3 regions of the Streptomyces sp. RLA123 genome follow, and region 1 is predicted to be linked to each of the others. Evidence: riboswitches for the same ligand, from Rfam matches in the RefSeq annotation. Region 1 holds a riboswitch; each other region holds the start of a gene.
What was found. A riboswitch is a leader RNA that binds a small molecule or an ion and turns the genes downstream of it on or off. The one in region 1 is predicted to bind cyclic di-AMP.
Positions count from the first base shown of each region.

Region 2: another riboswitch for cyclic di-AMP. It lies ahead of RV983_RS20080 (M23 family metallopeptidase); the one in region 1 lies ahead of RV983_RS15220 (C40 family peptidase).
Region 3: another riboswitch for cyclic di-AMP. It lies ahead of RV983_RS10360 (M23 family metallopeptidase); the one in region 1 lies ahead of RV983_RS15220 (C40 family peptidase).

Region 1 covers NZ_JBWDOR010000003.1:3,377,544-3,384,730, reverse strand. Annotated here, with positions in the region: gene RV983_RS15240 (PspC domain-containing protein) at 1-116, shown strand, start outside; gene RV983_RS15235 (LuxR C-terminal-related transcriptional regulator) at 113-784, shown strand; gene RV983_RS15230 (C40 family peptidase) at 809-1,882, opposite strand; partial or broken gene RV983_RS15225 (hypothetical protein) at 2,223-2,577, shown strand; gene RV983_RS15220 (C40 family peptidase) at 2,603-3,736, opposite strand; cyclic di-AMP (ydaO/yuaA leader) riboswitch at 3,745-3,906, opposite strand; gene pcrA (DNA helicase PcrA) at 4,184-6,619, shown strand; gene RV983_RS15210 (M23 family metallopeptidase) at 6,704-7,187, opposite strand, start outside.
Region 2 covers NZ_JBWDOR010000003.1:4,402,512-4,409,698, reverse strand. Annotated here, with positions in the region: gene RV983_RS20090 (DUF6227 family protein) at 1-153, shown strand, start outside; gene RV983_RS20085 (hypothetical protein) at 269-550, shown strand; gene RV983_RS20080 (M23 family metallopeptidase) at 642-1,937, opposite strand; cyclic di-AMP (ydaO/yuaA leader) riboswitch at 1,949-2,087, opposite strand; gene RV983_RS20075 (hypothetical protein) at 2,880-3,050, shown strand; gene RV983_RS20070 (hypothetical protein) at 3,086-3,703, shown strand; gene RV983_RS20065 (helix-turn-helix domain-containing protein) at 3,814-4,698, shown strand; gene RV983_RS20060 (endonuclease/exonuclease/phosphatase family protein) at 4,757-7,187, opposite strand, start outside.
Region 3 covers NZ_JBWDOR010000003.1:2,302,213-2,309,399, reverse strand. Annotated here, with positions in the region: gene RV983_RS10380 (M16 family metallopeptidase) at 1-412, shown strand, start outside; gene RV983_RS10375 (M16 family metallopeptidase) at 430-1,800, shown strand; gene RV983_RS10370 (hypothetical protein) at 1,865-2,083, opposite strand; partial or broken gene RV983_RS10365 (class I SAM-dependent methyltransferase) at 2,314-2,601, opposite strand; cyclic di-AMP (ydaO/yuaA leader) riboswitch at 3,007-3,169, shown strand; gene RV983_RS10360 (M23 family metallopeptidase) at 3,185-3,994, shown strand; gene RV983_RS10355 (GntR family transcriptional regulator) at 4,215-4,907, shown strand; gene RV983_RS10350 (HPr family phosphocarrier protein) at 5,110-5,391, opposite strand; gene RV983_RS10345 (bifunctional acetate--CoA ligase family protein/GNAT family N-acetyltransferase) at 5,521-7,187, shown strand, end outside.

The sequences.
Region 1 (7,187 bases):
GCCGGATGAGACGCAACGGCGGCGAGGCGCGGCTGCGCCCCGCGCCGGGTGGGGGGACGGAAGTGGAGCTGGAGATGGAGCGGCAGCAGGACTCGGGACCAGGGAGGCCGTCATGAGCAGCGATCGGCGTGTGAGGGTCGTCCTCGTCGACGACCACCGGATGTTCCGCACCGGGGTCCAGGCCGAGATCGGCGAGACCGAGCGGACCGGCGTGGACGTGGTCGGCGAGGCCGCCGACGTCGACCAGGCGGTCGCGGTCATCACCGCGACCCGGCCCGACGTCGTACTGCTCGACGTCCACCTGCCCGGCGGCGGCGGGGTCGAGGTGCTCAAGCGCTGCGCGGGGCTGAGCGCGGCCGCCGAACACCCGGTGCGGTTCCTGGCGTTGTCGGTCTCCGACGCCGCCGAGGACGTCATCGGCGTGATCCGCGGCGGTGCCCGCGGCTATGTCACCAAGACCATCACCGGTCCCGACCTGGTCAATTCGGTCTTCCGGGTCGCCGACGGGGACGCGGTCTTCTCACCTCGCCTGGCCGGCTTCGTCCTGGACGCCTTCGCCTCCACCGACGCCCCGCCGGTCGACGAGGACCTGGACCGGCTCACCCAGCGCGAGCGCGAGGTGCTGCGGCTGATCGCCCGCGGCTACGCCTACAAGGAGGTGGCCAAGCAGCTCTACATCTCCGTCAAGACGGTCGAGTCGCACGTCTCGGCGGTGCTGCGCAAGCTCCAGCTCTCCAACCGCCACGAACTCACCCGCTGGGCCACCGCCCGCCGGCTGGTCTGACGGCCGGGTCCGGGCGGCGGGGGCTCACGCGGGACGGGCGGCCCCCGCGAAGGGCATCTGGTCGACGGGGGCGATCTTCACCACATCGCCGGTGCGCGGGGCGTGGATCATCATGCCGTTGCCGATGTACAGGCCGACGTGGCTGATCCCCGAGTAGAAGAACACCAGGTCACCGGGCTCCAGTTCGGCGCGGGAGATGCGGCTGCCGGCATTGATCTGGGTGTAGGTCGTGCGTGGCAGCTCCACCCCGGCGGACCGCCAGGCGGCCTGTGTGAAGCCCGAGCAGTCGTACGAGGACGGGCCGGTGGCGCCCCAGACGTAGGGCAGGCCGAGGGAGTCGTACGCGAAGGACACGGCCCGGGCGGCGCGGGCGTTGGGGGCCACCGCGGGCGCCAGGGCCGCCCGTGAGCCCGCGGAGACCGCGCGGCCGGCCCGATCGCCGGAGCGGGCCGTGCCCTGGCCCCCGTCCGCCAGGACGGCGGCGCGCTGGCCCGCGGTCAGCCCGTCCAGCAGGCGCTGGGCGGTGGCCAGGCGTTCCTGCACGGTGCTCTTGTGGCGGGCGAGTTCGGCGCGGGACCGGCGCAGCTCGGTGAGTTCGGTGCCGGCCTCGGCGCGCAACTGCTCGACCTCGCGCTTCTGGGTGCCGAGGGCGTGCAGCGCGGCGTTCTGACGGCTGCTCATGCGGTCCAGCAGCCCGGCCCGTTCCAGGTACTGGTCGGGCGAGGAGGCCAGGGCGAGCTGCATGGCCGGATCGACGCCGCCGGTGCGGTACTGGGCGGTGGCGATCGACCCCAGGCCGTCGCGGGTGCGGTTGAGGCGCTCGGTCCTGCGGGCGAGCTCGTTCTGGAGGTCATCGATCCGGTGCTGGACCGTGTCGGCCTTCTCCTTCGCGCCGTTGTACCGCTCGGTGGCCTGCTCGGCCTCCTCGTAGAGCCGGTCGACACGGGCCTTGGCCTCGGAGGTGGTCAGCCGGGGTTCGGCGTGCCCGGTCTCACCGAACACCGTCACCGAGGCCGCTCCCGCGATGGCGAGCGTGGCGGCCGTGCGCACGGTGGAGCCGGTGAGGGTGCGCTCCTTGGGCTTTCTGTGCGACGCCACGCGCCGTCACTCCTTCCGAGCTGCCGGACTTGCTGCCCGCGGTCCGGCGGCGGACGGACGGGGAGCCGCGCCGCCGCCGGACCTTCGGCGGGGGTGGCCGATGCCGACGACGAGTCCCGCCGGCAGTGGGGATCGGCCACCTGGGGCAGGACGCTAAACCTGTGCGCCGCCGGGCGGCGGGGGAGTGTGCGGGACTGGTCCGATTCGGCCGCTACCTGTCACGCGATGACCGCTGTTCGACGGGTGACCTGGTCGCTTGCGGTCCAGCCGTGACCGATGTGCCGGAAGGAGCCCACCTCGGTGCCTGGTGCTGATATGGGCGTGGCTGGGGTCGTGAGCCATGGACGTACTCATCAGCCTCGTCGTCGGCCTGCACATCATCGGCATCGCCGCCCTGCTCGGCGGCTTCCTCACCCAGATGAAGGCCATGGGCCGCGGCGAGGCGCGCTTCGTGCCGGGCATGCTGCACGGCGCTCTCACCATGCTGGTCACCGGCGCGCTGCTGGTCGGCCTCAACCAGGCCGACGACCAGCCGGTGAACAACGTCAAGATCGGCGTGAAGCCGGCCGTGCTGGTGGTGGTCCTCGGCCTGGTCCACGTCAAGCGCGACGAGGAGAAGGTGGTCGGCGGCGGCCTTCGGCACCATGGGTGCGCTGACCACCGCCAACATCTTCATCGCGGTGCTCTGGACCTGAGTCCCTTTGCGGGGAGGCGCGGGACTCAGGCCATCCGGGCGTAGCCGTAGATCGGCATCTCGGTGATCGGGGCGATCTTCACCACGGTGCCCGTGTGAGGCGCGTGGATCATCTTGCCGCCGCCGATGTAGAGGCCGACGTGGGTCACGTCCGAGTAGAAGAAGACCAGGTCGCCGGGTTGCAGCTGGTCCGCGGTGACGCGGGAGCCGAAGTCGACCTGGTCGTAGGTGGTACGGGGGATGGAGACGCCCGCGGCGGCCCAGGCACCCTGGGTCAGGCCCGAGCAGTCGAAGGAGTTGGGGCCCGTGGCGCCGTACACATAGGGCTTGCCGATCTGGGCGTGGGCGAAGGCGATCGCCTTGTCGGCCTTGGCGGCGTAGGTGCCCGATGCCACCGTGGACGTGGTGGAACCTCCGCCGGTGACCGACGTGTCCGCGGCCGTCTGCTGCGCCTCCTTCTCCTTCGCGGCGATCGCCTTGGCCGCGGCCTCGGCCTCCTCCTGCTTCTTCTTCTCCAGGGCGGCCAGCCGCGCCTTCTCCTGGGCGGTCAGGGTGTTGAGCAACTGCTGCGCGGCGGCGAGCTTCTCCTTGACCGCCTTCTTCTCCGTGGCCAGCGTCGACTGCGCCTCGCTGAGCTTCTGCAGACTCCGGACCGCCTCCGTGCGCTTCTGCGTGGTCGCCTCCTGCTGCGTACGGAAGGCCTCCATCGCGTGCTCCTGGCGGTCGGACAGGCGCTCCACCAGGTGCGCCTGGTCCAGGAACTGCTGCGGGTCGGAGGTGAGCAGGAAGGACGTCGTGCCGTCCAGGCCGCCGCCGCGGTACTGGGCCGTGGCGTACTCGCCGATCGTGCGGCGGGCGTCGTTGAGCGTCTGCGTCTTGCGGGCGACCTGGTCGAGCAGCTCGTCCGCGTGCGTCCGCTGCTTGTCGGTCTGCTCCTTGGCGCCGTTGTAGCGCTCCGTGGCCGCCTCGGCCTGGTGGTAGAGCGAGTCCACCCTGGCCTTGACCTCGGTGATGGACGGCTTGTCGGGGGAGGCGGGCGCCGCGCTGGCGCTCTCTCCGAAGAGGGTGACGGTCGCCAGTGCGGCGGTCGTCAGCCCCACGGCCGTGCGCGGGCCGGGGACCGTGAGCATGCGGGGGCGCGGCTTGCGGTGCGTCGCCAAGTCGGACGGCTCCTTCCGTGGACCGCCTACCGGGTTAGCTGTCGGGTTCGGGCTTCGGAAGGCCGCCCTACGGTCGTCCGGGCACGTGTGCGTGTGCCCGTACGGACCGATTCACCCCAAAGTGGTGGGTCCCCGGCTCCGGCGGTCGCCGGACTCAGCGGAGGCGGCCGTGACGGCTCGGTCGCCGCCGTTCGGTGCGGACCGCCTGAGGGGGCACGCTAGTCAACTGGGGTGGCTCCTGGGAAGGCTGGTGTTCGAATTGTCCGCAATCATTTCGTGACCTTTACGCAGCCGGGCCGTTGCCCGGCCCTCCGGTGGGCCACTCCGGTGGGCCCGCGGAGGCTCTCGGGCGGCACTGCCGCGGGGCTGCGTGCGCGGAACCCGCGACCACCGGGCTCCCGGAAGCGGCGCACCGCTGTCGGTCCCACCGCTTAGACTCGGGAAGCGATGAGCAGCCTCTTTGACGACAGCTTCCTGGCCGGCTTCGAACCGAGGGAGGAGCACCCGCCGCCGCCCCTCGAGGAGGAGGCCGAGGCGGTTCCGCACGACCTCTTCGAGGGGCGCTTCGACGCGCCCGCCGACCGGGACACGTACTACCGGGACGGCGCGCCGCGCCCGGCCGTCGACCCCGCCGCCCTGCTGGAGGGGCTCAACGAGCAGCAGCGCGCCGCCGTCGAGCACACCGGCTCCCCGCTGCTCATCGTCGCGGGCGCCGGCTCCGGCAAGACCCGGGTGCTCACCCACCGCATCGCCCACCTGCTGGGCGCCCGCAAGGTGCACCCCGGCCAGATCCTGGCGATCACCTTCACCAACAAGGCCGCCGGCGAGATGAAGGACCGCGTCGAGCAACTCGTCGGCCCGCGGGCCCATGTGATGTGGGTCTCCACCTTCCACAGCGCCTGCGTCCGCATCCTGCGCCGGGAGTCCAAGAAGCTCGGCTTCACCTCCAGCTTCTCGATCTACGACGCGGCCGACTCCAAGCGCCTGATGGCGCTGGTCTGCCGCGACCTGGACCTGGACCCCAAGCAGTTCCCCCCGAAGTCCTTCAGCGCCAAGGTCTCCAACCTCAAGAACGAGCTCATCGACGAGGAGACCTTCGCCGACCAGGCCGAGAACCCCTTCGAGAAGAAGCTCGCCGAGGCCTACGCGATGTACCAGTCGCGGCTGCGCGAGGCCAACGCGCTCGACTTCGACGACATCATCATGACCACGGTCAACCTGCTCCAGGTCTTCCCGGATGTCGCCGAGCACTACCGGCGCCGCTTCCGGCACGTCCTGGTCGACGAGTACCAGGACACCAACCACGCCCAGTACACCCTGGTGCGCGAGCTGGTCGGGACCGGGGACGCGGAGCAGGGCGGCGAAGGGCCGGCGGAGCTGTGCGTGGTCGGTGACGCCGACCAGAGCATCTACGCCTTCCGCGGTGCCACCATCCGCAACATCCTCCAGTTCGAGGAGGACTACCCGCAGGCGCGCACGATCCTGCTGGAGCAGAACTACCGCTCCACACAGAACATCCTGACCGCCGCCAACGCCGTCATCGAGCGCAACGCCTCCCGCCGCCCGAAGAACCTGTGGACGGAGGCCGGCCAGGGCCCGGTCATCACCGGCTACGTCGCCGACCAGGAGCACGACGAGGCGCAGTTCATCGCCGACGAGATCGACCGGCTCACCGACGCAGGCGACGCCCGTCCCGGCGAGGTCGCCGTCTTCTACCGGACCAACGCGCAGTCCCGTGTCTTCGAAGAGGTCTTCATCCGCGTCGGCCTGCCGTACAAGGTCGTCGGCGGAGTCCGCTTCTACGAGCGCAAGGAGGTCCGGGACGTCCTGGCCTATCTGCGCGTACTCGCCAACCCCGAGGACACCGTCCCGCTGCGCCGCATCCTCAACGTGCCCAAGCGCGGCATCGGCGAGCGCGCCGAGGCCATGGTCGACGCCCTGGCCTCGCGCGAGCGGATCTCCTTCCCGGCGGCGCTGCGCCGGGTCGACGAGGCCTTCGGCATGGCCGCCCGCTCGGTCAACGCCGTCAAGCGCTTCAACGAGCTGCTGGAGGAACTCCGCACGGTCGTCGACTCCGGCGCCGGCCCCGCCACCGTCCTGGAGGCGGTGCTGGAGCGCACGGGCTACCTGGCCGAACTCCAGGCCTCCACCGACCCGCAGGACGAGACCCGCGTCGAGAACCTCCAGGAACTCGCGGCGGTGGCCCTGGAGTTCGAGCAGGAGCGCACCGAGGAGGAGCCCGGTACGCTCGCCGAGTTCCTGGAACGCGTCGCGCTGGTCGCCGACTCCGACCAGATCCCGGACGACGAGGAGGGCGGTGGCGTCATAACGCTGATGACCCTCCACACCGCCAAGGGCCTGGAGTTCCCCGTGGTCTTCCTGACCGGCATGGAGGACGGGGTCTTCCCGCACATGCGCGCGCTCGGCCAGACCAAGGAGCTGGAGGAGGAGCGCCGGCTCGCCTACGTCGGCATCACGCGGGCGCGGCAGCGGCTGTACGTCACGCGGGCGAGCATGCGCAGCGCGTGGGGCCAGCCGTCGTACAACCCGCCCTCCCGCTTCCTGGAGGAGATCCCGGAGTCGCTCATCGAATGGCGGCGTACGGGGTCCTCCCCGGCACCGTCCGCCTCGGTGTCCGCGGCGGCCTCGATGCTGTCACGGTCCTCGTCCAAGAACGGCCCGTCCGGCTTCGCCACCCGGCGCACCCAGGACCGGCCGGTCGTCGCGCTGGTGGTGGGGGACCGGGTCAACCACGACACGTTCGGGCTGGGCACGGTCGTCTCGGTCGACGGCAGCGGTGAGAAGGCCAAAGCCACCATCGACTTCGGCGACGAGCGGCCGAAGGTGCTGCTGCTGCGCTACGCGCCGGTGGAGAAGCTCTAGCGGGCTTGTCGCCGGGTGCGGCTTCCGGCGAGGGAGCCGCACGGGTTGCCGGGAGGGGCTCGGGGGCCCGGTGGGGCCCGTGGGTCAGCGCGGGTCGAGACCGTGCGCGAGCAGCCACGGCAGCGGGTCGACTGCCGAGCCTCCGGCGGGGCGCACCTCGAAGTGCAGGTGCGGTCCGGTGGAGTTGCCGGAATTGCCGGAATAGGCGATGACCTCGCCGGCCTTGACGCTGCCCCAGCGGATCTTGGTGCTGCTCAGATGGCAGTACCAGGTCTCCGTGCCGTCCGGCGCGGTCACTATGGCCATGTTGCCGTAGCTGCTGTTCCACTGCGTGCGGACGGTGCCGTCGGTCGCGGCCATCACGGGGGTGCCGTAGCTGACCGGGAAGTCGATGCCCGTGTGGACCGACATCCAGTTGACGCCCGCCTGGCCGAAGTAGGCGCTCAGGCCGTGCTCGGACACCGGGAGCAGGAACTTGGGGCGCAGCGCCTCCTTGCGGGCCGCCTCCTCCGCCTTCCTCTTCCGCTCCGAGGCCTGGCGCTCCTTGATGTCGAGGCGCTCCTGGGTG
Region 2 (7,187 bases), 1.0 Mb from region 1:
TACGAGCACGCGTTCCTCCTCGCCGGCGGCGAGGAGCTCAGCCTGTGGGAGGTCGAGCACACCATGACGCCCGACGGGCGGCCGGTGTGCGAGGTCTACGCGGACGAGACGGTGGCCTGCGACTCGGCGGACGTACGGATGGAGGCGCTGTAGCGCCTCTCCCGGCCCCGGCCGTGGCGCCGCGCGTCCCCCGGGCGCGCGGCCATCTCCCGTTGCGGGCGCTCCGCAGCCGGGGGAAATTGGGCGTAGAGGGAAACGGGAGGTTCCCATGACGGTCCTGGCGGAGGTCGAGTTCCCGGGCGTGACGGCCCTGCAGTACGAGGAGGCCAATCACCGCGCCGGATTCGGCCCCGAACATCCCCCCGCCGGGCTGCTGGCCCACGCCGCAGTGATCACCAACGACGGTCTGCGGATCGTGAACGTGTGGCATTCGGCCGAGGCGCTGGAGGCCTATCTCGTGATCATGATGCCGGCGGCCAAGGAGTCCGGGTTCCCGGAACCGAGCGGCCCGCCCCGGGTCTCGGAGCTCTACAACTTCCTCGTCCCGTAGGTCACGGGCTCACAAACGGGCCGGCGGCCTGGTGTCGGGGGTGTCACCAGGCCGCCGGGGTCCGTGCGTACGACGCTAGCGTCGCGTCGGATCAGGGCTTCATGCCCATGCTGCGCAGCCACGGCATCGGGTCGATCGGGTCGCCGCCGCCGGGGCGGACCTCGATGTGCAGGTGCGGGCCGGTGACATTGCCGGTCGCGCCGACGCGGCCGATGGTGTCGCCGGTGGAGACCTTGCCCGAGGTGACCAGCATCGAGGAGAGGTGGCAGTACCAGAGCTCGGTGCCGTCGTCGAGGGTCAGGATGATGCGGTAGCCGTACGAACCCGCCCAGCCGGCCTCGGTGACGGTGCCGCCGTGGATGGCCTTGGCCGGGGTGCCGGTCGGGGCGGCGAAGTCCTGGCCGGTGTGGGTGTTGGCCCACAGGGAGCTGGACTGCCCGAAGCTCGCGGTGAGCGTGTACGAGGTCAGCGGCAGGGTGTAGCTCTTGGCGAGCTCGGCCAGCCGGGCGGCCTCGGCCTTCTTCGCGGCGGCCTCGGCTGCCTGCTTCTTGGCCGCGGCCTCCACGCGTACCTGCTGCGCGGCGGCGGCCTTGGCCGCCTTGTCGGCGGCCTCCCGCTGCGCGGCGGTTCGCGCGGCCGTGTCGGCGGCGTTCCGCTGCTGCTGGGCCTGGTCGAGGATCCGGGCGCGCAGCGCCTCGCCGGCCTTCGGGGTCAGGGCCTCGGCAACGGGCTTGGCAACGGGCTCGTCGTCCAGCAGGGTGCCGATCCCGGGGACCTTGGACACCTCGGGCAGGTTGGGGAGGGAGACGGGGAGCGGGCTCTTGCCCTCGGCGGTCGCGACACCGCCGACGCCGAGTACGGCCACTGCCGCGACGCCGAAGACCGCCGAACCGCGGCCCAGCGTGCGCTGCTTGGCCACCCGGTGCCGGCCGCGGACGGGCGCGGTGGACTCCTCGGTGGGGTTCCACGGTTCGGTGGCCGGCTCCGGCTCGCCGAACGGGGACAGGGGCTGCGCGGCGTACGCGTCCGGGGTGGCCGCGTCGTGGGCCGCGTCGGCTTCATGGGTGCCGAACGCCTCGTCGACGAAGGCCGCGGACTCGACCGCGCTGCGCGGCTCGGGCACGGGAGCGACGGGCGTGAACGGCGCTACGGGTCCGGTGACCGGCGCGGGAGCCGCGGCGAGTGCTTCCTCGACCCAGCCCGCGGCGAAGTTCCACTCCGCGGTGTCCCAGCCGTCTATCGCGTTCTTCTTCGGCGGAGCCTGCTCGGCGGCCGGGGGATTCCACCCGGCGGCCATGTTCCACTCTGCGGTGTCCCACTCGGGGTTGGTGTACCCGGCCTCTTGTCGTAGTTGTCCGGGTATCAGGGCAGGCTCGTTCGACGCCACGCGGGCGCGCTCCTTTCCTTCCTTCTCGCCTACCGGGTTAGCTGACGGGTTCGGAGCAGGAAGGTCTCCTACGAGGGCCGTGACGGCCCCCGATTCACCCCAGGAAGTGGTTCCCCGGTTCCCGCGGACGGGATTCGGCAAGCGCACGGCGCCGCCCTGGCGGGCGACGGGTGACCGCGCTGCGTTATCGAACGTTAATAGAGGCGGCACCCAATTCCAAGCCGCTTCGGCGAGTTCACACCGGGAATCTATGGGGATTTACCGGGCAGATCGTCGCATTCCGCTGTGACTGCCGTGACCAACGAGAGATGTGAGTGTGCATCAGTCGTTATGCGGAAGGGAGCGCTCTGCTCACGAGGAGTGAAGGTCACCCCGGACCCCGGCCGCCCAACACCCGTTCCCGGCGGGCGCCGAGACAACGCGCGGCAAGGTCCGCACCACCGCCCGGCGAGGGACTGCGGTGCACTTCACGCCACTGGCGGCGAGCAGAAGAGGCTCGGCGGGGGCCGCCGTACGGGCTCCCGGCGGAGCGCGGCGCACGCCATGGAGGGGCCGGGCGGCCGGCGACGGCGGTGAAGGTTTCGGCACCGCGACCCCCCGGGGCCCCACGTGCCCCACGACGGGGGCCGTGACGCTCGTCACCATTGACACCACCCGACGCCGCGTGCTTGCCGCACGATGACATGGAAACCCCTCTGAAAGCAGGGCAATTCCGGTCGCCGCGGCGGACCCTGAGGACTCAACGGACGCTGATGTGCCGTCATCCACAGCGGCACGGCCGCATCGTTGCCCCAGCCGCCGCCCGCCCTCACGGGACGGCTCGGGAGGCTCGGCCGGAGCCGGGTCCCGGGCGCCCGGGGCCTCCACGCCCCCTGTGCGACGGCCGCGCGGGTGCGTCATCATGCCCGAGTACGGCGGATTCGCCCGATCTTGGAGGCTCGCATGAAGCTGGGCAAGGCACTGGCCAAGGGCTACGCGGAGGAGACCGGCGACGAGCAGCCCGGTGTCGCGAAGGAGATCGACGTCGCGACGGCCGTGACGGCCCGGACGGCCCCGGCGACGGACGTCACGGCGACGCAGGAGCCCGAGAGCGCCGAGGCCGCGGTCCGGTGAGGTACGGACGCCGCTTGCCGGAGGAGCGGCCGGCAGTGCCGCCGACAGGCTGGAAGCTGGCGTTCCCGATGCTCTCCGCGGACGGTACGCGCGTCGGCTTCCGGGGCGTCTCCCTCGGCGGGCGCATCGTGTACGACGTCCTGGACGATGCCCGGTGCGGCTACGGGAGGCGGCACCCCAGCCCGGCCCGGGGCTGCGACTGCGGCTTCTACTGCCTGCACACGGCCGCCGAGGCGCAGGCGCTCACCTGCGCCACGGACTGCGGCGACGCGGTGATCCTCCAGGTCAGCGTGCTGGGCGCGTACACCCGCTACGAACGCGGCATGCGCTATGCCCGGCAGCGGGTGCGCACCGTCCGCATGGCGGCCTGCCGCTGCGGCCGCCCGGCGCGGGTCTTCGTGCGCGATGGTACGGGCCTGCCGGGCTGGCGGGCGCTCCAGGCCGGCTGCCACGTCTGCACGGCGGGCCTGCGGGTACTGCACCCGGCGGACTTCGGCCGCCTCGCCGGCCCCGGCGTCAACGTCACCGGCGAGGCCCCGCAGCCCGCCGGCACTCCTCCGCTGCGCCAGGAGCTCGCCGCCGAGGCCGCGGCCCTGCGCGCCCGCCTCGACCACTTCCAGGAACGCCTCCGCCACCTGGAGGAAGGCGCCTAGACCCCTCCCGGGGGTGTCGCGCCGTCCTGCCCGCCGCCCCCGCGAGCCCGCGACCTGGGCGGGGACGCGGGGCCGGGCGCGGGTATGACCGGCCGCCCATACTGGAGGACATGGAGCACAACGCCGAGCTCAGGGAGTTCCTGCGGACCCGCAGGGCGCGGCTGAGCCCTCAGGACGCGGGGGTGGCGGTCAGCGGCACGGCGCGCAGGGTGCCGGGGCTGCGGCGCGAGGAGCTGGCGCGGCTCGCCGGCGTGAGCACCGACTACTACACCCGTTTGGAGCAGGGCCGGCACCAGAATGTCTCCGACGCGGTGCTGGACGCCGTGGCCCGGGCCCTGCGCCTGGACGCGGGCGAACGGGCGAACCTCTTCGAGCTGGCGCGGCCGCGCCGCGCCGCCCGCCGCCCGCCGCACCGGCCGCAGCGGGTCCGTCCCGAGGTGCACCGCGTGCTCGACCTGCTGGAGGGCCGCTCGCCGGCCCTGGTGCTGGGACGGCACGGTGACGTACTGGCCTCCAACCGGCTCGCCCGCGCGCTGATCACCGACTTCGACGCGCTCCCGCACCGGGACCGCAACCTGGCGCGCTTCCTGTTCCTCGACGGGGCCGCGCGGGACCTGTACCGGCAGTGGGCGGCCTACGCCGCGGAACTCGTCGGCGCCCTGCGGGCGCAGGCCGCGCGGTACCCCGACGACCCGGGACTGACCGAGCTGGTCGGCGAACTGACCATAAAGAGCACCGAGTTCCGCGACTGGTGGGCCGACCAGGGGGTCCGGGAGCGGACCCATGGCGTGCAGCACTACCACCACCCGGTCGTGGGCGACCTGACGCTCGCCTACGAGAACGTCGTCTTCCCCGCCGACGCCGACCAGGCCATGTGCATCCACACCGCGGAGCCCGGCTCGTCCTCCGAGGCCGCGCTTCAGCTGCTGGCCACCTGGACCGGCGACGAGGCACTCCGCAACGGCGTCCCGCACCACGAGCGCGACCACCGCTGACACGCGGAAGGGGGCGGTGCCCGCCGGCACCGCCCCCTTCCGCGTGATGACGCGACCGTCAGTCGTCGGCCTGGGCGCCGCTCAGGCGCATCCGGACGATCTGCGGGTCGTGGTCGCTGGCCTGGTCGGCGAACTCGGCGTTGATGTGCACGACGTCGTAGTCGAAGCGCCGCAGGTCGGGGCTGAGCAGGATGTGGTCGAGGGACTGGGAGTTGCCCTCGTACACGTAGGTGTAGCGCTGCTCGGCCGGGAGGGTGGTGAGCAGGTCGTTCAGCACACCGCCCGAGGTCAGCGTGGACAGGGCGTCGGAGAACTCGTAGTCGTTGAGGTCGCCGAGGACCACGACGCGCGCGTTCTTGTCGACGTCCAGCAGCGACTTCACGAACGAGTTGACCTCGGTGGCCTGCTGCTTGCGCTGAGCCTCGGAGGAGCGGTTGGGCTGCTGGTTCTTGCCGTGCAGGGGCTCGTCGCCGCCCTTGGAGTTGAAGTGGTTCGCGACGACGATGACCTGCTTGTCGTTGAACTCGAACTCGCCGACCAGCGGCTTGCGGCTGCTGCTCCACGCCGTGCTCGTGGGGTCGATCCGGCCGGGCGAGACCGAGAGCCGGACGCCCTTCTTGGTCTCCACGGGCGCGACCGAGGTGGAAGCGTCGCCACCCGGACGGTCCTTGAACTCCACGCGGTCGGGGTTGAACAGGAAGACCTGGCGGATGTTGCCGCCGGGCTCACCGCCGTCGGTGTCGTTCGTCGGGTCGATCGAGCGCCAGTCGTAGCGCGGGCCGCCGGCGGCGACGATCGCGTCGATGAACTTGCGCACGGTCTGGTCGGCCGCGACGGTGCCGTTGTCGACGGCGCCGTTGTTGTCCTGGATCTCCTCCAGCGCCACGATGTCGGGCGAGGACAGGTTGGTGACGACGCCCTCGGCGAGCCGCGCGAACTTGTCGGCCGGGTCGGACGGGTCGAGGTTCTCCACGTTGTACGTGGCGACCGCGAGCTCGGCGTCCTTCTGCTTGCGGGTGACCTCGCGCTTCAGGCCCGAGTCGACCCGGGTGCCCACGGTGGTGGCCTGGAGGTTGTAGCCGCCGAAGCTGTCGTAGTCGATGAGGCCTGCCGTGTCGCCGGTGAAGGTGTCGCCGACGTTCGCGGCCGGGACCGGGGCGCCGCTGTTCAGCGACATCACCTTGATACGGCCGGTGTTGGGCTGCGCGTACGAGCCGTAGACGGTGCCTCCGCGCTCGGAGGGGTTCTCGTTCGGCTTCAGCGTCAGCCACACCTCGCCGTACTCGTTGGTACCGCCGACGACCCGGCCGCCGGTGAAGCGGGCGAGCTCACCCTCGTGGGCCTCGTAGAAGTCCAGGGCGAAGACGTCCGGCTGGAGCGGCAGGTTCTCGATGCTGCCACCGGCGGCGTCCGGCCCGTAGGCGTTCGGGACGGTGGTCTGGTCGAGGCGGACCGCGGCGGGCAGGGTGTTGCCGCTGGAGAGCACGGCGGCGGTCGGCCCGGTGATCTCGGTGAGCGACTGCGTGCCGGTGCCCGGGTAGTACTCGGAGACCTTGCCGGTCACCAGCACCTTGTCGCCGACCGCGACGGTCGGGTTGGCGGAGCCGGTGTAGACGAAGACGGCCTCGCTGGTACGCGGATCGGCGTCGGCGTCGGCATCCTGGATCCAGTAGCCCTTGGAGCCGGTGGTGCGCACGCCGGTGACGATGCCGGGCACGTTGGTGACGGTCTGGCCCTTGAGCGGGGAGACCCGGGTGGTGCCCTGGATGTCGTGGACACGAGTGGCGCCGGGCTCCGCCGGACCGCCGTCACCGGGGTCGCCCGGGTCGCCGCCGGGGCCGCCGGGGGTCTGGCCTGCGGAGTTGACCGGGCTCGGGTTGCCGGCGGTCAGGTCGGCCGCGTTGTTGTCGGTGTCGGCCAGGGAGGAAGCGCGCGACACGGAAGCGGTGTTGCTCGCGCCGGTGACCGGGCTGCCCTCGCGGACGGTGGCGGTGCCGTAGCCGACCACGTCCACGATGCGCGTGTCGGCGGTGCAGTCCGCGGCGGTGAGGCAGGTCAGCGGGGTGGTGCCGGAGACCAGGGCGATGGTGCCGGTGGTCCCGCTCATCGCGATGTTGCCGCCGGCGTCGGCGGCCGGGAGGGCGGTCGTACCGCCGGTGCCCGCGGCCTCGGAGACCAGGAAGTGGCCGCCGGGGGCGATGGACCCGGTCAGCGGCGTCACGCCCCACTTGGAGGAGGCGGAGGGCGAACCGGGCAGGTACTGCACGCTGTAGCCGGAGAGGCTGTACGCGGTGGTCCCGGCGTTCGCGAGCTCGACGAAGTCGTTGGTCAGCGTCGCGCCCGAGTTGCCGCCACCGCCGTAGACCTCGGCGACGACCGCGGACGAGGACGGAGCCGCGTGGGCGGCGGGGAGTCCGGTCAGGGCGACGGAAGTGGCGATTCCCGTCGATATGAGAGCGAAGGCCGCGGTGCGGCTGCGGGACCGGCTC
Region 3 (7,187 bases), 1.1 Mb from region 1:
GTCCGGCGCGCCGTCGCTGGGCTGGCTGGACGTGAAGACGTCCAGCGGTGTCGAGGTGCCCGACATCGAGGCCGCCGTCGACGAGGAGCTGGCCCGCTTCGCCGAAGAGGGCCCGACGCCCGAGGAGATGGAACGGGCCCAGGCCCAGCTGGAGCGCGAATGGCTGGACCGGCTGGCCACGGTCGGCGGCCGTGCGGACGAACTGTGCCGCTACAGCGTGCTGTTCGGCAGCCCGCAGCTGGCGCTGAGCGCGGTCAAGCGGGTCCTGGAGGTCACCGCGGACGAGGTGCGTGACATCGCCGCGGCCACACTGCGGCCCGACAACCGCGCCGTGCTCGTCTACGAGCCCACGGGCTCCGCGGCGGCTTCCGGCGAGGACACCGACGAGGACGAGGAGGGCGCGGACCAGTGACCGACGTCCACAGCACCATGACGTTCCACCCGCAGCCCCAGCCCGGGGAGCCCAAGCCCTGGGACTTCCCGGCCCCTGACCGGTCCCGGCTGCCCAACGGGCTGACCGTGCTGCGCAGCCACCGCCCCGGCCAGAAGGTCGTCGCCGTCGAGGTGCTGCTCGCAGCGCCGCTCGACGCCGAGCCCGAGGGCCTGGACGGCGTTGCCACGATCATGGCGCGCGCCCTGTCCGAGGGCACCGACAAGCTCACCGCCGAGGAGTTCGCGGCCGAGATGGAGCGCTGCGGCGCCACTCTCGACGCGCACGCCGACCACCCCGGCGTCCGGGTCTCGCTCGAGGTCCCCGCCTCGCGCCTCGACAAGGCCCTCGGCCTGATCGCCGACGCGCTACGCGCCCCGGCGTTCCCGGAGAGCGAGATCGAGCGCCTGGTGGGCAACCGCCTCGACGAGATCCCGCACGAGCTCGCCAACCCCGCGCGGCGCGCCGCCATGGCGCTGTCCAAGGAGCTCTTCCCCGCCGAACTGCGGTGCTCCCGGCCGCGCCAGGGTTCCGAGGAGACCGTCGCCCGGATCGACGCGCCGGCCGTCCGCGCCTTCTACGACACGCACGTACGGCCGTCCACCGCGACCGCGGTCGTGGTCGGCGACCTCACGGGGATCGACCTGGACGCGCTGCTCGGCAGCACCCTGGGGGAGTGGAGCGGCAAGCCCGCCGAGCGCCGCCCGCTGCCCGCGATCACCGCGGACGACACCGCCCGCGTGATCGTCGTCGACCGGCCCGGCTCCGTCCAGACCCAGGTGCTCATCGGGCGCACGGGCTCGGACCGCCACGACCCGGTCTGGCCGGCCCAGGTGCTCGGCACGTACTGCCTCGGCGGCACGCTGACCTCGCGCCTCGACCGCGTGCTGCGGGAGGAGAAGGGCTACACCTACGGCGTCCGCGCCTTCGGCCAGGTCCTGCTCTCCACTCCGGAGGGCACCGGCATCTCCCTGCTCGGCATCAGCGGCTCCGTGGCGACCGACGTCACCGCGCCGGCGCTGGCCGACACCTGGCAGGTGCTGCGCACCCTGGCGGCGGAGGGGCTCACCGACGAGGAGCGGGACGTCGCCGTCCAGAACCTCGTGGGTGTCGCGCCACTGCGCTACGAGACGGCCTCGGCCGTCGCCGGCACCTTCGCCGACCAGGTCGAGCAGTCGCTGCCCGACGACTTCCAGGCGCGGCTGTACGAGCGCCTGGCGGCCACCGGCACGGTCGAGGCCACGGCCGCGGCCGTCGCCGCGTTCCCGCTGGACCGGCTCGTGGTCGTGCTGGTCGGTGACGCCGCCGCGATCGCCGACCCGGTCCGCGACCTCGGCATCGGACCCGTGACGGTCGTCACGGGCGCCTGACGCCACCCGCCCGCACCGCGGCCCCGGACGCCCCTCGGCGCCCGGGGCCGCGTCGCGTCCGGGCTCAGCGCTCCAGCCGCGTGGCGGCCATGTTGATCCGCATGCCGCACGGGAGCCGCCCGTCGGACCCTGCCAGGTCGGCCGCGCGGCCGAGGAACCCGGCGCGGAGATCCGCGGTCTGCTCCTCGTCGAGGACCTCCATGTCGTAGTACGTCGAGGTGAGGGTGGACCAGACCTCCGAGGGCGTGCCGTCCATGCCGATGACCACGGTCTGCCAGGACACCGGCGCGAACCCGAGCGGTCCCAGGAGCTCGTCCAGCCCCGCTCGCCCCCGCGCGTCCTGCGGTCACCGAGCCGGGGCAGGCGCCTCTCGGGCGGAGCCGCCTCGAAGTACGGCATGGCCAGCGTCAGGAAGAGGTCCACTCCCTCGCCGGGGACGGGCCCGCCGCCGACGGCGACGGCCAGTGTCCCGCCCGGGGCGAGCACCCTCGCCGCCTCGGCGGTGACCTGGTCGGGGTCGGACATCAGCATGAGCGCCATGTGCGACACCACGGCGTCGAAGGAGTCGTCGGCGAAGGGCAGCTCTTGGGCTCGGCCCTGCGGAAGGTCGGCGCCTGCCAGCGGGGGCCGCCGGGGGGCGAGGGCCGGCTCGCCCTCCGACAGGTCGATGCCGGCGAGGACCTCGGCCCCCCCGCTCGGCGAACAGTTCCAGCAGTGCGCCGTCCGCGCAGCCCAGGTCCAGGACGCGGCGAGCGCCGGGGACGTGCTCGGCCGGCACCGCGTGGCTGGTGCGCCCGTCACGGGTGAGAGCCTTGTGGACCCCCGCCGACTAAAGGCCGGGGCTCCGGTCGTGAAAGGCGCGCAAAAAATCTTCGGCGGCACGGGCCGCGGGCTTCGTTGCCCTTGGTGCCGTGGTCACGCGGGGACCCTGCCCAGGGCGCCGAGCGCCCGGTGCCCCTCTGGAGGGCCCGGGAGGTGACGCCGGTCACGGGTCCGGGCGGGCGCTGATCGAGTCGGTGTCCATCAGCGGCGGGGGCGTCCGGATCCTGCCGGGAACTGCGGCTTTGCCGTGCGGGGCACGGTTGGGGCCGGTTGGTGCCCGGTGTGGCATCCCGCACAAAAGGCCGGATTTTTTTGGAACGGCCGCGGGGGCGCGGTTAGCGTCCTCGGGTTGTCCGGCGGAATCAGCCGCCCCCCGCGGCACCGGAGCAACGATCGCCGAGTCCCCGTCGGGCGTGAGCCTGGGGAGCCGGGGACCCACATGAGTCGTCCCCTGGGGTGAATCGGGCCCGCCCTCACCGGGGCGCCCGTAGGAGACCTTCCTGCTCCGAACCCGTCAGCTAACCCGGTAGGCGAGAAGGAAGGAAAGGATCCCCGCCTGCCCATGGCGTTCACCATACGCACCACCGTCGCCTGCGCCGCCGCGTTCACCGCCGTCACCGCCGGTACGCTCACCGCCTCCGCCTCCGCCTCCGCCCACACCGCGGACGCCGAGCGTTCCGCGTTCGCCAAGTGCGCCGCTGTCAGCGGCGACCTGGCGGCCCACCTTGCCGAGCAGGCGGACGCCCAGCACAAGGCGGCGGTCTCCGCGGCGAAGAAGGCCACGAAGCAGCACGCGGCACACGTCGCGCACGTGATGAAGGAGCGGGCGGCCAAGAAGGCCGAGGCCGCCAAGGCGGCGAAGGGGGTCAAGGAGTCCAAGACCGCCGCCACGGCCCGCGCCGAGGCGAAGGCCACCGCCCGCGACGGTGCGGCGCACGCCTCGCGCTCCCGCGCCCGCACGTCCCTGACCTCCTGGAGGCTGCCGGTCCACGGCGGCATCGGCACCCCGTACCACGCCACCAGCAGCCTGTGGTCGTCCGGTTACCACACGGGCGTGGACTTCCAGGCAGCCATCGGCACGTCGGTGCACGCCGTCGGCGCCGGTACGGTCGTCGAGGCCGGCTGGGGCGGTTCGTACGGCAACAACGTCGTGATCCGTCACGCGGACGGCATGTACACCCAGTACGGCCACCTGTCCTCGATCGGCGTCTCGGTCGGCCAGGCGGTCGCCGCCGGCACGCAGATCGGCCTGTCGGGCGCCACGGGCAACGTGACCGGCCCGCACCTGCACTTCGAGGCCCGGACCACCCCGGCGTACGGCTCCGACGTCGACCCGGTGGCGTACCTGCGCTCCCACGGCGTCCTCTTCTGACCTCCCGGTCCACCTCCCTCCCCCCACCCGAAGGCCCCGGCTCCCCCAAGGCCGGGGCCTTCGGTATGCGCGGAAGTGTGTCCGAAAAGACTCCATGAATTCCGGGCTGCCGCCGGAATCGGCCATGTGCTGGAATAGAGTCGTCACGGAAATGCCGGCACCTGCGGTGCGCGGGAATTCAGCGGCAGCCGTCGGCACGCAGGGGAAGGAAACCGGCGATGTGGGACCGGATGTGAACGGGACGGGCGGCGCGGGCCGCCGCATTTCCGCCCAGGCGGTGTGCGCGGCGATTCGCGACGACATCATCAGTGGGCACTTCGCACCGGGCAGCCGGCTGACCGAGGAGCAGCTCGCCAAGCGCTACGGGGTGTCGCGGGTCCCGGTCCGTGAGGCGCTGCGCACCCTGGAGTCCGAGGGCTTCGTCCTCACCCGCCGGCACGCCGGCGCGTCCGTGGCCGAGCCCACCCACCAGGAGGCCGAAGACCTCCTGGAGATCCGCGGCCTGCTGGAGCCGCTGGGCGCCGCGCGCGCGGCCCAGCGGCGTACGGAGGCACACGTCAAGGTGTTGCACGGCCTGGTGCGCCTCGGTCAGGAGCGTTCGGCGCAGGGGCAGTTGTCCGATCTGCCGGCGCTGGACGGGTGGTTCCACGAGACGCTGGCGCAGGCCTCGGGGAGCCCCACGCTGGTGGCGCTGCTGACGCAGCTGCGGCACAAGATCGCCTGGGTGTACGCGGTGGACTCGCCGGGCCGCGCGGCGGAGTCCTGGGAGGAGCACGGATTCGTCGTGGACGCCGTCGCCCGTGGGGACGCCGAGCGCGCCCGCACGGCGATGGCGGGCCACGTGGAGCGCGCCGCGGCGGTGCACCGGCTGCGCCGCCCGGAGCGTGCGGGCCGCGGTGCGCCCCTTCGGTGAGGAAGCGGAAACATGCCGTACACAAACCGAGCCATCACTTTTAACAGCGATGCCGTATACAACGGGAGAACAGGCCGCACTCCCATTTCGCACGCCCGGTTCCATCGTGAGCCGCGCCGAATTCGGCAGGTGACCGAAAAAAGCCGGGCCGCGAAATCCGGTCGTATTTCGCGGCCCCGGCCCGGCATGTCGGGCGACCGGGTCAGACGGTCTCGGGAAGTTCTTCCATGCCCTCGGACACGAGCTTCGCCAGGCTGTCGAGCGCGGCGTCGGCGCCCTCGGCGTCGGAGGCCAGGAGGATCTCCTCGCCTCCCGCGGCGCCCAGGCTCAGAACGGCCAGCATCGAGGCGGCGTTGACGGCGGCACCGCCGGCCTTGGCGATGGTGACGGGCACGCCGACGGCGGTCGCGGCGCGGACGAAGATCGCTGCGGGACGTGCGTGGAGGCCCTCGGCCCAGCCGACGGTGACGTGGCGCTCAGCCATGGTGTTGTCCTTCGGGTCGTTCCAGGGTGGTCTAGACCAGTCTGCCACGCCGGGCGCACCGATCCGGCCCTTCCGTCCCTGACATCGTCGCACCGATCCCGCGCCCCCTGATGCCCGTACGCTGGGCCCATGACGACCCCGCCGTCCACGGAAGAGCGTGAGTACCCGGTCCACTGGGAGGCGGACGTCGTCCTGCGTGACGGTGGGATCGCCCATGTCCGGCCGATTCGGCCCGACGACGCGGGCCGGCTGGTCAGCTTCTACGAACAGGTCTCGGACGAGTCCAAGTACTACCGCTTCTTCGCGCCCTACCCGCGGCTCTCCGACCGGGACGTGCACCGCTTCACCCACCACGACTACCGCGACCGGGTGGGGCTGGCGGCCCTCGTCGGCGACGAGTTCATCGCGACCGTCCGCTACGACCGCACGGAGACCGACGAGGCCGAGGTCGCCTTCCTCGTCCAGGACGCGCACCAGGGCCGCGGTGTCGCCTCGGCGCTGATGGAGCACATCGCGGCCGTGGCCCGTGAGCGCGACATCCGGCGCTTCATCGCCGAGGTGCTGCCCGCCAACCGTAAGATGATCAAGGTTTTCACGGACGCCGGGTACACCCAGCAGCGCAGCTTCACCGACGGCGTCGTCCGGCTCGAGTTCGACCTGGAACCCACCGAGCAGTCGGTCGCCGTCATGCGCGCCCGTGAGCAGCGCGCCGAGGCCCGGTCCGTACGGCGGCTGCTCAGCCCGTCGTCGATCGCCGTCATCGGCACCGGACGGCGGCCCGGCGGCGTCGGCCGCAGCGTGCTGCGGCACATCACCGAGGGCGGTTTCACCGGCGAGGTGCACGCGGTGAACCGTTCCTTCGACGCCGGGCAGCCGGTTCTGGAACCCGAGGGCGTCCCCGCCCACCGCTCCGTCACGGAGATCCCCGGGCAGGTCGACCTCGCCGTGATCGCCGTCCCCGCGGAGAACGTCGCCGAGGTCGTCGCCGACTGCGGCCGGCACGGCGTCCTCGGCCTGCTCGTCCTCTCGTCCGGCTACGCCGAGTCCGGCCCCGAGGGCAGCCGGCGGCAGCGTGCCCTGGTCCGCCAGGCCCGCTCGTACGGCATGCGCGTCATCGGGCCCAATGCCTTCGGCGTCCTCAACTCCGCCGACGACATCCGGCTCAACGCCTCGCTGGCCCCCGAGATACCGCGGGCCGGGCGGCTCGGGCTGTTCACCCAGTCCGGGGCCATCGGCATCGCCATGCTGTCCGGGCTGCACCGGCGCGGCGCCGGGCTGTCGTCCTTCGTCTCCGCGGGAAACCGCGCGGACGTCTCCGGCAACGACATCCTCCAGTACTGGCACGACGACCCGGCCACCGACGTCGCGCTGCTCTACCTGGAAACCCTCGGCAACCCGCGGAAGTTCTACCGCCTCGCCCGCCGCACCGCCGCCGTCAAGCCGGTCCTGGTGGTCAAGGGCGCGCGCCACAGTGCGGCCAGGCCGCCCGGCCACACCGTGCCCGTCACCCGCATCCCCGACAGCACCGTCTCCGCGCTGCTGCGCCAGGCCGGCGTCATCCGCACCGACACCGTCACCGAGCTCCTGGACACCGGACTGCTGCTGTCCTGCCAGCCGCTGCCGGCCGGACCCCGCGTCGCGGTCCTCGGCAACTCCGAGTCGCTCGGCCTGCTCACCTACGACGCGTGCCTCACCGCGGGACTGGAACCCGGCCGCCCCGCCGACCTCACGACCTCCGCGACCCCCGGGGACTTCGCCGCCGCGCTCACCGCCGCGCTGCGCGACCCCGCCCATGA